DNA from 2 places in the Streptomyces sp. NPDC001406 genome. Region 1 is predicted to be linked to the other one. Evidence: riboswitches for the same ligand, from Rfam matches in the RefSeq annotation. Region 1 holds a riboswitch; the other holds the start of a gene.
The links. Region 1 has a riboswitch for glycine ahead of gcvP (aminomethyl-transferring glycine dehydrogenase). Riboswitches for the same ligand answer to the same signal wherever they lie in the genome.
Positions count from the first base shown of each region.

Region 2: another riboswitch for glycine. It lies ahead of gcvT (glycine cleavage system aminomethyltransferase GcvT); the one in region 1 lies ahead of gcvP (aminomethyl-transferring glycine dehydrogenase).

Region 1 covers NZ_JBIAWG010000014.1:280,658-288,164, reverse strand. Annotated here, with positions in the region: gene ACFY1J_RS32435 (bifunctional nuclease family protein) at 80-553, shown strand; gene ACFY1J_RS32430 (MerR family transcriptional regulator) at 813-1,496, shown strand; gene ACFY1J_RS32425 (DNA polymerase IV) at 1,577-2,992, shown strand; gene ACFY1J_RS32420 (PRC-barrel domain-containing protein) at 3,042-3,413, opposite strand; glycine riboswitch at 3,528-3,623, shown strand; gene gcvP (aminomethyl-transferring glycine dehydrogenase) at 3,799-6,684, shown strand; gene ACFY1J_RS32410 (molybdopterin-binding protein) at 6,774-7,193, opposite strand; gene ACFY1J_RS32405 (ABC transporter ATP-binding protein) at 7,222-7,507, opposite strand, start outside.
Region 2 covers NZ_JBIAWG010000022.1:56,300-63,806, forward strand. Annotated here, with positions in the region: gene ACFY1J_RS39545 (TetR/AcrR family transcriptional regulator) at 1-415, shown strand, start outside; gene ACFY1J_RS39550 (alpha/beta hydrolase) at 448-1,413, shown strand; gene ACFY1J_RS39555 (L-serine ammonia-lyase) at 1,444-2,811, opposite strand; gene glyA (serine hydroxymethyltransferase) at 2,911-4,173, opposite strand; gene gcvH (glycine cleavage system protein GcvH) at 4,188-4,565, opposite strand; gene gcvT (glycine cleavage system aminomethyltransferase GcvT) at 4,688-5,806, opposite strand; glycine riboswitch at 5,998-6,094, opposite strand; gene ACFY1J_RS39575 (AAA family ATPase) at 6,271-6,939, shown strand; gene ACFY1J_RS39580 (enhanced serine sensitivity protein SseB) at 7,006-7,507, shown strand, end outside.

The DNA of each region.
Region 1 (7,507 bases):
CGGTGCTCGACAGGCCGTATCGGCCACCCGTTCCCGGCCCGACTACCCAAACGTCCCGGGCACGGCCTAGGGTTGCTGTGTGAACGAGCTCGATGTCGTAGGTGTCCGGGTCGAAATGCCCTCCAACCAACCGATCGTGCTCCTGCGCGAAGTGGGAGGCGACAGGTACCTCCCCATCTGGATCGGGCCGGGGGAGGCGACGGCGATCGCCTTCGCCCAGCAGGGCATGGCCCCCGCGCGACCGCTGACCCACGACCTGTTCAAGGACGTGCTGGAGGCCGTCGGCCAGGAGCTCACGGAAGTGCGCATCACCGACCTGCGTGAAGGCGTCTTCTACGCGGAGCTGGTCTTCGCCAGCGGGGTCGAAGTGAGTGCCCGTCCGTCCGATGCCATAGCGCTGGCCCTGCGCACCGGAACGCCGATCTACGGCAGTGACACGGTGCTCGACGACGCGGGCATCGCGATTCCGGACGAGCAGGAGGACGAGGTCGAGAAGTTCCGCGAGTTCCTCGACCAGATCTCACCCGAGGACTTCGGCACCAGCAGCCAGTGAGGGGGCGGCCGATCCGGCGGACGCGGTCCGTGACGGCTCGGTCGGCGCCCTGTTACGTGCGGGATGTCGGCAAATGCCACCGGCCATTGAGAGCGTCCTACGGACCCCCGCGAGAGCATTCGGCTAGCCTTTCCCCGCGGTGGGGCACGGGAAACCACTCCTAGGGTGATTATCACTCGGCGTGCCGAGTGTGGCGATCGTTGACGCACCCCTGGTGACTGCCTACCGTCGAGAAGGCAGGTCAAGGACGGAGGTCGGCGTGAGAAGCAGCGGCGACGGTACGGCTGGGGGTGCCCCCGGACGCGGTTTCGGGGAGAGCGGTCCGTACCCTCCCTCAAGCTCTCAGCTGCGTTCGAGCAGGGGGTACGCCCATCCCAACGGCGCGGTCGGCCACGCCCCCCAGCGGCCCTCGGCCGTGCCGAACAGCGGAGGGGCGGGGCCCATGGCGTCCGAGGAGATCGGCTACCGCGGTCCGACGGCCTGCGCGGCCGCCGGCATCACCTACCGGCAGCTCGACTACTGGGCCCGCACGGGCTTGGTCGAGCCGAGCGTGCGGCCCGCGTACGGGTCGGGCACGCAGCGTCTGTACAGCTTCCGGGACGTTGTCGTCCTGAAGATCGTCAAGCGGTTCCTGGACACCGGGGTCTCGCTGCAGAACATCCGTACCGCCGTCGTGCACCTCAGGGAACGCGGTTTCCGCGATCTGGAGCGCATGACGCTGATGAGCGACGGTGCCACGGTCTACGAGTGCACCTCGCCGGACGAGGTCCACGCCCTGCTCCAGGGCGGTCAGGGCATCTTCGGCATCGCGGTGGGCGTGGTGTGGCGGGACGTGGAAAGCGCGCTCTCACAGCTGCACGGTGAGCGCATCGACACGGGCGAGACCCTCGTCGGGCACAACCCCGCCGACGAACTCGCGCGGCGGCGCAACCGGGCCGTCTGAGGCGAGGTCCCCGGGCGCGGCCGACCGCGCCCCCGTCCCGCTCCGGGGCAATGTCAGTGGCGTGGTGCAGCATCGGAGTTGTGAGAAACGCGCCCACGATCCTGCATCTCGACATGGATGCCTTCTTCGCCTCGGTGGAGCAGGCATCCAAGCCGAGCCTGCGGGGGAAGGCCGTCGTCGTGGGCGGGCTCGGACCTCGCGGAGTGGTCGCCACGGCGTCGTACGAGGCGCGCGTCTTCGGGGTCCACTCGGCGATGCCCATGGCCCAGGCGCGCCGGCTGGCTCCGAACGCGGCGTATCTCGTGCCGCGCTTCGGGCTGTACCGGACGGTCAGCGAGCAGGTGATGGGGCTGCTGCGGGAGCTGTCCCCCCTGGTGGAGCCGCTGAGCCTGGACGAGGCGTTCATCGATCTGGAGGCCGGGGGAGCGGCCTGGGACGAGGAGTCCGCGCGGCTGGCCGGAGCCAAGCTGCGCGCGGACATACGGGCCGTGACGGGGCTCACCGGGTCGGTGGGGCTCGCGGCATCGAAGATGCTCGCCAAGATCGCCTCCGAGCAGGCCAAGCCGGACGGGCTGGTGCTGATCGAACCGGGGACCGAGCGGGCGCTGCTGGGCCCCATGTCGGTGCGGACGCTGCCGGGGGTCGGCCCGGCCACGGGCGACCACCTCCGCAGAGCCGGGATCACCACGGTCGACGAGATCGCCGAGGCGGGCGAGGACGAGCTCGTACGGCTGCTGGGCAAGGCCCATGGGCACGGGCTGTACGCCATGGCGCTGGCGCACGACGAGCGGCCCGTGGTGGCCGAGCGGGAGACCAAGTCGGTCTCGGTCGAGGACACGTACGACGTGGACATCCACGACCGGCTCAGAGTGGGTCTTGAGGTGCAGCGGCTCGCCGAGCGGTGCGTGCGGCGGCTGCGCGGGGCTGGGCTGTCGGGGCGGACCATCGTGCTGAAGGTGCGGCGGTACGACTTCTCCACACTCACCCGGTCCGAGACGCTCCGTGGGCCCACGGACGATCCGGCGGTGGTGCGGGAGGCCGCCGCGCGGCTCCTCGACTCGGTGGACACGACGGGCGGTGTACGGCTGCTCGGAGTGGGCGTCTCCGGGCTCGCCGACTACACACAGGAGGACCTCTTCGCGCAGGCGGCGGGCGAGCGGGCCGACGCGGCGCCGGAGGAGAGCGTGGCCGAGTCCGCGCCGGAAAGCCCGGCACCCGCCGAGCGGCACTGGTCGCCCGGTCATGACGTGCGGCACACCGAGTACGGACACGGCTGGGTGCAGGGCAGCGGCCTTGGGCGGGTCACCGTGCGTTTCGAAACGCCGGACTCGGAGCCCGGGCGGGTGCGGACGTTCCGGGTCGACGACGCGGACCTGGAGCCGGCGGATCCTTTGCCGTTGGTCCAAGGAGTGGGGGACGGGGGCGAATCCGGGGCGGCTCGCGGCGAGCCGGAGCGGAGCACGGGGGAACCCCGGGCCGCGACTACGCCCCTGTGAGACTTCCGGCCCGCCCTGCCGGCTCCTCGGTCACCCCACTCGTTCGGCCTCAGGTCTCGTCCGTGCCTGCCAGGTTGCCGAAGTCGTGGTCGGGGAGGCGGGGCGGTGGGGCCACGTCCAGGCCGTAGTGGTGGTAGAGCTGGAGCTCCTGCTCCGGGGAGAGATGGCGGCCCACGCCGAAGTCGGGCGCGTCCTTGATGAGGGCTCGGTCGAACGGGACGTGGAGGGTGCCCTCGACCAGTTCACTGGGCTCCAGCGGGACGAAGGCGTCCCGCGAGAACAGGCCGGTGCGTATGGCCGCCCACTCCGGCACGCCGGTCGCGTCGTCGAGGTACACCTCGTCGATCGTGCCGATCTTGGTGCCATTGCGGTCGAACGCCTTGCGGCCGATCAGGTTGCGCGGATCGATGTCGGTCTGCACGGGCCCTCCACTTGGTCGCAACTCATCCGTAAGCACTACAAAAGAGCACAATCAAGGAGGCGGCCACTCGAAGGCCCGGGCGTTGACCTCGCTGGTAGTCTTGCAAACGGCTGCTGACCCCGTGCGGGAGAGTCCTCCGGACATCACCGGAGGCGCCGAAGGAGCAAATCCTCCCCGGAATCTCTCAGGCTCACGTACCGCACGGACGAGGTCACTCTGGAAAGCAGGGCGGGTGTCGACGGCTTCCGCTCTCACCGACGGTGAAAGCCGGTGCCTTCGGGCGACCCGGCGAAGCTCTCAGGTTGAGATGACAGAGGGGGAGGCCGTCGGGGTACCCGTGCCGGGGTGCCCCTCGAAGGTCGCGTCAGACCAGGAGGCCTCCGCAATGACCGCCCAGCGCATTCCGCTCACCGAGCTCGAACAGGGCATCCCCTTCGAACAGCGCCACATCGGGCCCGACCAGGAGGCGCGGGCCAAGATGCTCGCGCACGTCGGTTACGGCTCGCTCGACGAGCTCACCGCCGCCGCGGTGCCGGATGTGATCAAGAACGCCGACGCGCTCGACCTGCCGGGTGCCCGGACCGAGGCCGAGGTGCTCGCCGAACTGCGCTCGCTCGCCGACCGCAACCAGGTGCTCGGCTCGATGATCGGACTCGGGTACTACGGGACCTTCACCCCGCCCGTCATCCTGCGCAACGTGATGGAGAACCCCGCCTGGTACACGGCCTACACGCCCTACCAGCCGGAGATCTCCCAGGGGCGCCTCGAGGCTCTGCTGAACTTCCAGACCATGGTCGCCGACCTCACCGGCCTGCCGACCTCCGGCGCCTCCCTCCTCGACGAGGGCACGGCCGCCGCCGAGGCAATGGCGCTGTCCCGGCGCATGGGCAAGAACAAGAAGGGCCTGTTCCTGGTCGACGCGGACGCGCTGCCGCAGACCATCGCCGTGATCGAGACGCGTGCCGAGCCGGCCGGCGTCGAGGTCGTGGTCGCCGACCTCAGCGAGGGCATCCCGGCCGAGCTCGCCGAGCGCGAGATCAACGGCGTGCTCGTCCAGTACCCGGGCGCCTCCGGTGCCGTACGGGACATCAAGCCGGTCATCGACCAGGCGCACGAGCTCGGTGCGCTCGTCACCGTCGCCGCCGACCTGCTCGCCCTGACCCTGCTGGTCTCGCCGGGCGAGCTCGGCGCGGACATCGCCGTCGGCACGACCCAGCGCTTCGGCGTGCCGATGGGCTTCGGCGGGCCGCACGCGGGCTACATGGCCGTGCACGAGAAGTTCGCGCGCAGCCTGCCCGGGCGCCTCGTCGGCGTCTCCGTCGATGCCGACGGCAACAAGGCCTACCGGCTCGCCCTGCAGACCCGCGAGCAGCACATCCGCCGCGAGAAGGCGACCAGCAACATCTGCACCGCGCAGGTGCTGCTGGCGGTGATGGCGGGCATGTACGCCGTCTACCACGGGCCGGAGGGCCTCAAGGCCATCGCGCGCCGCACCCACCGCTACGCCACGATCCTCGCCGAGGGCCTCAAGGCCGGCGGTGTCGAGATCGTCCACGGCGCCTACTTCGACACGCTGACCGTCAAGGTCACCGGACGCGCCGACGAGATCGTCGCAGCCGCCCGGGACAACGGCGTCAACCTGCACCGGGCCGACGCCGACCACGTCTTCATCGCCTGCGACGAGACCACCAACCGGGCCCAGCTGGCCGCCGTGTGGTCGGCGTTCGGCGTCGAGGGCGACATCGAGGCGCTGGACGCGGCGACGGCGGAGGCCCTGCCGGGCGCGCTGCTGCGCTCCGACGCCTACCTCACCCACCCGGTCTTCCACGAGCACCGCTCCGAGACCGCGATGCTGCGCTACCTGCGCAAGCTGGCCGACCGCGACTACGCGCTCGACCGAGGCATGATCCCGCTCGGCTCCTGCACCATGAAGCTGAACGCGACCACCGAGATGGAGCCGGTCACCTGGCCCGAGTTCGGTCAGCTGCACCCCTTCGTGCCGACCGAGCAGGCTGAGGGGTTCCTCACGCTCATCCGTGAGCTGGAGGAGCGCCTCGCCGAGGTCACCGGCTACGACAAGGTCTCCCTGCAGCCCAACGCCGGCTCCCAGGGCGAGCTGGCCGGTCTGCTGGCCGTCCGTGGCTACCACCGCGCCAACGGCGACGAGCAGCGCACCATCTGTCTGATCCCGTCCTCCGCGCACGGCACCAACGCCGCGAGCGCCGTGATGGCCGGGATGAAGGTCGTCGTCGTGAAGACCGCCGAGGACGGCGAGATCGACGTCGAGGACCTGCGGGCCAAGATCGAGCAGCACCGCGACGAGCTCGCCGTGCTCATGATCACGTACCCGTCCACCCACGGTGTGTTCGAGGAGCACGTCGCCGACATCTGCGCCCAGGTGCACGAGGCGGGCGGCCAGGTCTACGTGGACGGCGCCAACCTCAACGCCCTGGTCGGCCTCGCCAAGCCCGGCCACTTCGGCGGTGACGTCTCCCACCTCAACCTGCACAAGACCTTCTGCATCCCGCACGGCGGTGGTGGTCCCGGCGTCGGACCCGTGGGCGTACGGTCGCACCTTGCGCCGTACCTGCCGAACCACCCGATGCAGCCCGCGGCCGGCCCGGAGACGGGTGTCGGACCGATCTCGGCGGCGCCGTGGGGTTCCGCCGGCATTCTGCCGATCTCGTGGGCCTACGTCCGGCTCATGGGCGGCGAGGGGCTCAAGCGGGCCACGCAGGTGGCCGTGCTGAGCGCCAACTACGTCGCCAAGCGTCTGGAGCCGCACTACCCGGTGCTCTACACCGGCCCCGGCGGCCTGGTCGCGCACGAGTGCATCATCGACCTGCGTCCGCTGACCAAGGCGACCGGAGTGAGCGTCGACGACGTCGCCAAGCGGCTGATCGACTACGGCTTCCACGCGCCGACGATGTCGTTCCCGGTGGCGGGCACGCTGATGATCGAGCCGACCGAGTCCGAGGACCTGGCCGAGCTGGACCGGTTCTGCGATGCGATGATCGCGATCCGCGCGGAGATCGAGAAGGTCGGCTCGGGCGAGTGGCCGGCCGAGGACAACCCGCTGGGCAACGCGCCGCACACGGCGGCCGCGCTGGGCGGGGAGTGGGCGCACGCCTACAGCCGCGAGGAGGCCGTCTTCCCGGCCGGTGTCTCGGCCGCCGACAAGTACTGGCCGCCGGTGCGCCGTATCGACCAGGCCTTCGGTGACCGGAACCTGGTCTGCTCGTGCCCGCCGATGGACGCGTACGAGGGCTGACCTGCCCCCGGTGCAGGCGTGAGGGCTCCCATCCCGGCCGGGGCGGGAGCCCTTCGTGTGTCACGCGGTGCACGTGGTCCCTTCGTGTGTCACGCGGTGGCGAGGGACACCTCGGTCGCCTTGATCAGTGCGACGACGGGGGACCCGGCCGTCAGGGCGAGGTCGGCGACGGCGTCCCTGGTGACCGCGGCGGTCAGCGCACCGCCGTCGAAGGCCAGCTTGACCGAGGCCATCGCGCTGCCGGTGGCGATGCCGGTGACCGTGCCCGGGAGCTGGTTGCGGATCGACACTCCCTCGACCGGGCCGGTGGCGAGGGCGACCTCGGTCGACTTCACCAGGGCCCGTACGGCCGAGCCCGGGGCCAGGCCGAGTTCGTGCACGGCCTCCAGGGTGATCGCCGCGGTGAGGGCCTGGCCGCCGGAGAGACGGATCCCCACGGTGGCCATCACCTCTCCGGGGGTGATGGCGGTGACGGTGCCGGGGAGTTGATTGCGGATGCTCAGCGTCATGAGCACCCACCGTAGGGCTCCGGGTGGCTTATGCCGGGTATGCGTGGGTCTGCGTCGCCTTGACCGTCGCCCAGACCGATGCACCCGGGTGCAGGTCGAGTTCGGCGGCGGCGACCGTGGTCAGGTCGGCGGCAAGGGGGAGGTCGCCCGTGAGGTCGGCGCGGATCTGGTCGCCGTGGGTCTCCAGACCGGCGACCTCGCAGCGCCACAGGTTGCGGGCGCTGGATCCGGTGGGGCGGTCCCGGTAGAGGGTGACGGCGCCCGGCGGGAACGCCACGAAGACCGATCCGGTGAGGTCTTCCGTGGTCGTGATG
Region 2 (7,507 bases), on a different contig from region 1:
CACCAAGGTCGTCCAGTCCCTGCTGGAGCAGGCCCTCGGTGCGGCGCGGGCGGCGGCCTCCGCCCCGGGCACGCCCGAGGAGCAGGTCCTCGCCGTGCTCACGGTGAAGCTGGAGGTCGCCATCCGGCTGTGGCACGACAGCCCCGCACACGCCCAGGAACTGCTGTCGGCCGCCACCGCCCAGGCGCCCGACCTGGTCACCGACTACACCGACGGCCTGGCCGGGCTCCTGACATCGGCCCTGGCGGACGTCGTCCCGGACGCCGCGCGGCAGGCCGCCGCCGTCCTGCTCACCTTCACCCGGGGCCTGGAGGACGAGCTGCGCGACGCCGACGCCGTCCGCCGCGAACTCCGGGCCGGCGTGCAGATGATCACTCGCGGGGCACTCGCCCGCCCCGCACCGTCCCCGGCCTGACCCACCGGCAGGCCACAGGCGAAAGGACCACGATGAGCAGCACCGCCCCCACGTACTACCGTGACCAACAGGCCTGGCGCGACCTGCAGGAGTTCCTGCCCTCCCGGCTGCGCCTGACCGGCGCCACCGCGCCGGAGGAGGAGTTCTGGGACTGGCGCGGACACCGCGTCCACCTCGACCGCTACCGCGATCCCGGGGCGAGGGCGAAGGTCGTCCTGCACCACGGCGTGGGCACCAACGGCCGCCAGATGTCCCTGATCCTGGGCGCCCCGCTGGCCCGGCGCGGCTTCGAGACCGTCGCCCTGGACAACCTCGGCTACGGCCTCACCCAGGTCAAGGCCGGCACCACCCCGTCCTACGACGACTGGGTCGATCTGGTCGTCGACTTCCTCGCCCACGAGCGCTCCCGCGACGACCGCCCGGTCGTGCTCTACGGCCTCAGCGCGGGCGGCATGCTCGCCTACCACGTCGCCGCGAAAGCCCCCCGCTCCACCCTGGCCGGCCTCGTCGGCATGACCTTCATCGACCAGCGCAGCCAGCAGGTACGCGACGAGACCGCCCACGACAGGCTCACCGCCCGCACGGGCGGCGCGCTCATGGGTCTGCTGGCCAGGACCCCGGCCGCCTCCCTGAAGTACCCGATGAGCCTGGCCTGCAAGATGTCGGCCCTGGCCAACGACCCGGCCGCCATGAAGGTCTTCATGAAGGACCGCACCTCCGCCGGCAACCGGGTCAGCTTCCGCTTCCTGGGCAGTTACCTGAGCTATGCCCCGGCGGTCGAACCCGAGGACTTCGACGCCTGCCCGGTCCTGCTGACCCAGCCCGCCGAGGACCGCTGGACCCCGCTCCATCTGAGCCGGCCCTTCCTGTCCCGCATCACCAAGGTCCCGGTCGACACCGTCATGCTCGACAACGCCGGCCACTACCCCCTCGAGGAGCCGGGGCTGACGCAGATGCAGGACACCATCGCCGACTTCGTCACCAAGCACGCCGCCTGACCCGGCACGCCGCCTACCGCGGCACCTGCCCTAGCACTCGATGATGTTCACGGCCAGCCCGCCCCGGGCCGTCTCCTTGTACTTGACGGACATGTCCGCGCCGGTGTCCTTCATGGTCTTGATGACCTTGTCCAGGGACACCTTGTGGGAGCCGTCGCCGCGCATCGCCATACGGGCGGCCGTGACCGCCTTGACCGCGGCCATGCCATTGCGCTCGATGCACGGGATCTGGACCAGGCCGCCGACCGGGTCGCAGGTCAGGCCGAGGTTGTGCTCCATGCCGATCTCGGCCGCGTTCTCGACCTGCTCGGGGCTGCCGCCGAGGACCTCGGCGAGGGCGCCCGCGGCCATCGAGCACGCGGAGCCGACCTCGCCCTGGCAGCCGACCTCGGCGCCGGAGATGGAGGCGTTCTCCTTGAAGAGCATGCCGATGGCACCGGCGGCCAGCAGGAAGCGGACCACACCGTCCTCGTCGGCGCCGGGGATGAAGTTGATGTAGTAGTGCAGCACCGCGGGGATGATGCCCGCCGCGCCGTTCGTGGGGGCGGTCACCACACGGCCGCCGGCCGCGTTCTCCTCGTTCACCGCCATCGCGTAGAGCGTGATCCACTCCATCGCGTGCGCCAGCGGGTCGCCCTCGGCACGCAACTGGCGGGCGGTGACGGCCGCCCGGCGCTTGACCCGCAGCCCGCCCGGCAGGATGCCCTCGCGGGTCATACCGCGGGACACGCACGCCTGCATCACGCGCCAGATCTCCAGCAGGCCTTTGCGGATCTCCTCCTCGGTGCGCCAGGCCCGCTCGTTCTCCAGCATCAGCGCGGAGATCGACAGACCCGTCTCCTTCGTCAGACGCAGCAGCTCGTCGCCCGTGCGGAAGGGGTACTTCAGAACCGTGTCGTCCAGCTTGATCCGGTCGGCGCCGACCGCTTCCTCGTCGACGACGAAGCCGCCGCCCACCGAGTAGTACGTCTTCGAGAGCAACTCCGTCCCCTCGGCGTCGTACGCCCACAGGGTCATGCCGTTCGCGTGGTACGGCAGCGCCTTGCGGCGGTGCAGCTTCAGGTCGTCGTCGAAGGAGAACGCGATCTCGTGCTCGCCGAGGAGACGGATGCGCCCGCCCGATTTGATCTGTGCCACCCGGTCGTCCGCCGTCTCCACGTCCACCGTCCGCGGAGACTCGCCCTCCAGGCCCAGCAGCACCGCCTTGGGCGTGCCGTGGCCGTGGCCCGTGGCGCCGAGGGAGCCGTACAGCTCGGAACGTATGGAGGCGACGGACTCCAGCACGCCCTCATTGCGCAGCCGGCGGGCGAACATGCGTGCCGCGCGCATCGGCCCCACCGTGTGGGAGCTGGACGGGCCGATGCCGATCGAGAACAGGTCGAAGACCGAGATGGCCACGGTGACTCCTCAGTACGGGGGTGGTGCGAAGGGATGGGGCACCGCGCCCACGGAAGAAACGTGCGCTTCCAGTGTGCGCGGTGCCCGCGCCGGGGTGAACTACTTGGAGAGCCCCGGGTACAGCGGGTGCTTGTCGGCCAGGGCCTTGACCCGGGCCTTCAGGGCCTCCGCGTCGTAGGACGGCTTCAGCGCCTCGGCGATCACATCCGCGACCTCGGCGAAGTCCTCGGCCGCGAACCCGCGGGTCGCCAGGGCCGGCGTACCGATCCGCAGACCGGAGGTCACCATGGGCGGACGCGGGTCGTTCGGGACCGCGTTCCGGTTGACCGTGATGCCGACCTCGTGGAGGCGGTCCTCGGCCTGCTGACCGTCCAGCTCGGACTCGCGCAGGTCGACCAGGATCAGATGCACATCGGTGCCGCCGGTCAGGACGTTGACCCCGGCCTCGCGGGCGTCGGCCGCGGTGAGCCGTTCGGCGAGGATCCGCGCGCCCTCGACCGTACGGCGCTGGCGCTCCTTGAAGTCCTCCGAGGCGGCGACCTTGAAGGAGACCGCCTTGGCCGCGATCACGTGCTCCAGGGGACCGCCCTGGAAGCCCGGGAAGACGGAGGAGTTCAACTTCTTCGCGAAGTCCTTCTTGGCGAGGATGATGCCGCCGCGCGGGCCGCCGAGCGTCTTGTGGGTGGTGGAGGTGACGACATCGGCGTACTCGACCGGGTTCGGGTGCAGACCCGCCGCGACCAGACCGGCGAAGTGCGCCATGTCGACCCACAGATACGCCTCGACCTCGTCGGCGATCCGGCGGAACTCGGCGAAGTCCAGCTGCCGCGGGTACGCCGACCAGCCCGCGATGATCACCTTCGGGCGGTGCTCCTTGGCGAGCCGCTCGACCTCGGCCATGTCGACCAGGCCGGTCTCGTCCACGTGGTAGGCGACCACGTCGAACTGCTTGCCGGAGAAGTTCAGCCGCATGCCGTGGGTCAGGTGACCGCCGTGCGCCAGGTCCAGACCGAGGATGGTGTCGCCGGGCTTGGCCAGTGCGAAGAGCGCGGCCTGGTTGGCCGAGGCGCCCGAGTGCGGCTGCACATTGGCGTACTCGGCGCCGAACAGCTCCTTGACCCGGTCGATGGCGATCTGCTCGGCGACGTCGACGTGCTCGCAGCCGCCGTAGTAGCGGCGGCCCGGGTAGCCCTCGGCGTACTTGTTGGTGAGTACCGAGCCCTGGGCCTCCATGACCGCGACCGGAGCGAAGTTCTCCGAGGCGATCATCTCCAGGGTGGACTGCTGGCGCAGCAGCTCGGCGTCGACCGCGGCGGCCACGTCCGGGTCGAGTTCGTGCAGGGGCGTGTTCAGGACGGACATACGTCTACGACTCCTCAGCCGGCGGTGTGGGCCACGTACTCGTCGGCGGAGAGCAGGTCGGCCGGCTCGTCCGTGACGCGTACCTTGAACAGCCAGCCGCCCTCGAAGGGGGCCGAGTTCACCAGGGAGGGGTCGTTGACGACGTCCTCGTTGACCTCCGTGACCTCACCCGTGACCGGCGAGTACAGGTCGGAGACCGACTTCGTGGACTCCAGCTCGCCGCAGGACTCGCCCGCGGTCACCGTGGAGCCGACCTCGGGGAGCTGGGCGTAGACGACATCGCCGAGCGCGTTGGCCGCGAACTCGGTGATACCGACCGTCGAGACGCCGTCCTCGGCGCCCGACAGCCACTCGTGCTCCTTGCTGTAGCGCAGCTGCTGGGGGTTGCTCATGGCCTGAATTCTCCTGTACGCGGGGATGTGCTGATGACTGGGGGAGTACTGAAACCGCAGGTGAGCGGGGTGATGTGCCCGGCATCACAAGCGGGCGGGGCGAGGGCCCCGGTGATCAGTCTCTACTTCTGGCGCTTGTAGAAGGGCAGTGCCACGACCTCGTACGGTTCGTGGCTGCCGCGGATGTCCACGCCGACGCCCGCCGTACCGGGCGCGGAGTGCGCCGCGTCGACGTAGGCGATGGCGACGGGCTTGCCCAGCGTGGGAGAGGGGGCACCCGAGGTGACCTCGCCGATCACCGCGCCGCCGGCGACGACCGCGTACCCCGCGCGGGGGACCCGGCGCCCCTCGGCGACCAGGCCGACCAGGACGCGCGGCGGGTTCTGCTCGGCACGGGCGGCGGCCTCGGTGAGCGCCTCGCGCCCCACGAAGTCGCCCTCCTTCTCGAACTTCACCACCCGGCCGAGTCCGGCGTCGAAGGGTGTGAGGGAGGTCGTCAGCTCGTGCCCGTACAGCGGCATGCCCGCCTCCAGGCGGAGCGTGTCACGGCAGGACAGGCCACAGGGGACCAGACCGACGCCCTCGCCGGCCTTGGTCAGCGCCTGCCACAGCTCGACGGCGTGCTCCGGCTTCACGAACAGCTCGAAGCCGTCCTCGCCGGTGTAGCCGGTACGGGCGATCAGCGCGGGGACACCGGCGACGGTGCCGGGCAGGCCCGCGTAGTACTTCAGGCCGTCCAGGTCGGCATCGGTCAGGGACTTCAGGATGCCGGGGGACTCGGGGCCCTGGACGGCGATCAGGGCGTAGGCGTCGCGGTCGTCGCGGACCTCGGCGTCGAAGCCGGGCGAACGTTCCAGCAGCGCGTCCAGGACCACCTGGGCGTTGGAGGCGTTGGCCACGACCATGTACTCGGTCTCGGCCAGCCGGTAGACGATCAGGTCGTCCAGGATGCCGCCGTCGGCCTGGCAGATCATGGTGTAGCGGGCGCGGCCCACCCCGACGGAGGCGATGTTGCCGACGAGCGCGAAGTTCAGGAACTTCGCCGCCTCCGCACCGGTCACCGTGATCTCGCCCATGTGCGAGAGGTCGAAGAGTCCGGCCTTCGTGCGCACGGCGATGTGCTCGTCGCGCTCGGAGCCGTAACGCAGCGGCATGTCCCAGCCGGCGAAGTCGGTCATGGTCGCACCGAGCGAGCGATGCAGCGCATCGAGCGCGGTATGACGGAGTTCGGTACTGCTCATCGGTCGGTTGTCTCCCAAGGCGATGGGGTCCCCCCGCGCGAGCCGAATTCGAGCGTGGGGGAGGGCGAGGTCGTTCCTCCCCATCTGTCATCGGAACCTGAGAGGTTCGCCATGACCACCCCTGTCCGGGACGACCACGGCTTGCACCTTGGGTGGGGCCACCGTCACGGCGGCCCGCTTTTCAGATGTGCCTCGCCCGCGCGGTAACGGTGCCTGAGAGATTCAAGGGAGGGACTTGCTCCTTCGGCGCCCCGGCAGTGCTGCCGAGGACTCTCCCGCGCGGATTCAAACGGCCGGTATGCAGTTGGCGGCCACATCATTGCACGCCTCGCCCGCGCGCGGCAGGTCGGCTTCTGTAACCGGGCTGTGGCAGTACGCGCACGAAAACGCGAGACACCAGGCATTACCTTCTCTTTACACTCGACGGGCAGGGGAGCTCCGAGCCCAAGGGGAGGACGATCACGGTGAACAGGACCACGGCGTACGCCACGACCACGGGCATGGCACTGCCGAAGCGGGCCGCCGCCCCGGCCCGCGGACGCTGCGACGAGCGCCCGGCACCGGTCGTCCGCGATCTGCGCGACCGCGCCGGCCACAGCCCGCACGGCCTGCTCTTCGGCCCCGGCGACCTGGTCGTGATCACCGGCCTGCCCGGCAGCGGCAAGTCCACCCTGATGAGGCGTGCGGTCCGGGGTGCGCGCATCGACTCCCAGGACACCCGTGACCGCTGGGACGCCCGCATGCCCCGCCTCCTGCCGTACGCGGTCTACCGCCCCCTGGTCCGCCTCGCCCATTACGCCGGGCTGCGCCGCGCCCTGCGCTCGGGCGAGGGGGTCGTCGTGCACGACTGCGGTGCCCAGACCTGGGTGCGCGACTGGCTGGCCCGCGAGGCCCGCCGCCGTGGCGGCACCCTGCACCTGCTGCTGCTCGACGTCACCCCGGACACCGCGCTGGAGGGCCAGCGCGAGCGCGGCCGCGGTGTCTCCCGCTACGCCTTCCTGCGCCACCGTAGGGCCGCCGCCCGCCTCCTGCGCACGGTGGAGCGGGGCGAGCTGCCCCCGGGCTGCGGCTCGGCGGTGCTGCTGGACCGGGCCGCGGCGGACGTCCTGCACCGGATCGGCTTCGCGCGGTGAAGCCGGGTCGCCAGTACCCGCTAGCCTTTCCAGCCATACCAGTGGTTCCCAGCAGGCGGTAGGCAGATGGACTTCCCGGCGGACTTCCCTACGGACTTCCCGGCACAGGCGCACCCCCATCCGCACGGCGGATGGCCCGGCAACGAGCTGGAGGAGGTGCTGTCGGCGTCCCTCGGCGTGCCGTCGGCCGGCGCCCGGATCGTCGAGGTCCTGAGCCGCAGCTTCGTATGGATCCCGCTGCCCAACGGCGGCGGCCCGAACAGCGGTCCCCTGGATCTGCCCACGATGGAGATCGAGGGCCAGGTGTACGTCCCGGTGTTCAGCTCCGAGGAGCAGTTCCGCCAGGTCGCCGGCTCCCACATGTCGTACACCATCGCCCCCGCCGTGGAGTTCGCCCGCGGTCTGCCCCCGCAGGTCGGCCTCGCGATCAACCCGGACGGCGTGGTCGGCGTCCCGCTTCCGCCGGAGGCGGTCGCCGAGCTGTGCCGGGCGGGGCGCACCGAACTCGACGGCCCCTCTACCGGCGGCCGCGTCCGCCTCTTCGAACCCGACTGGCAGGACGACCCGG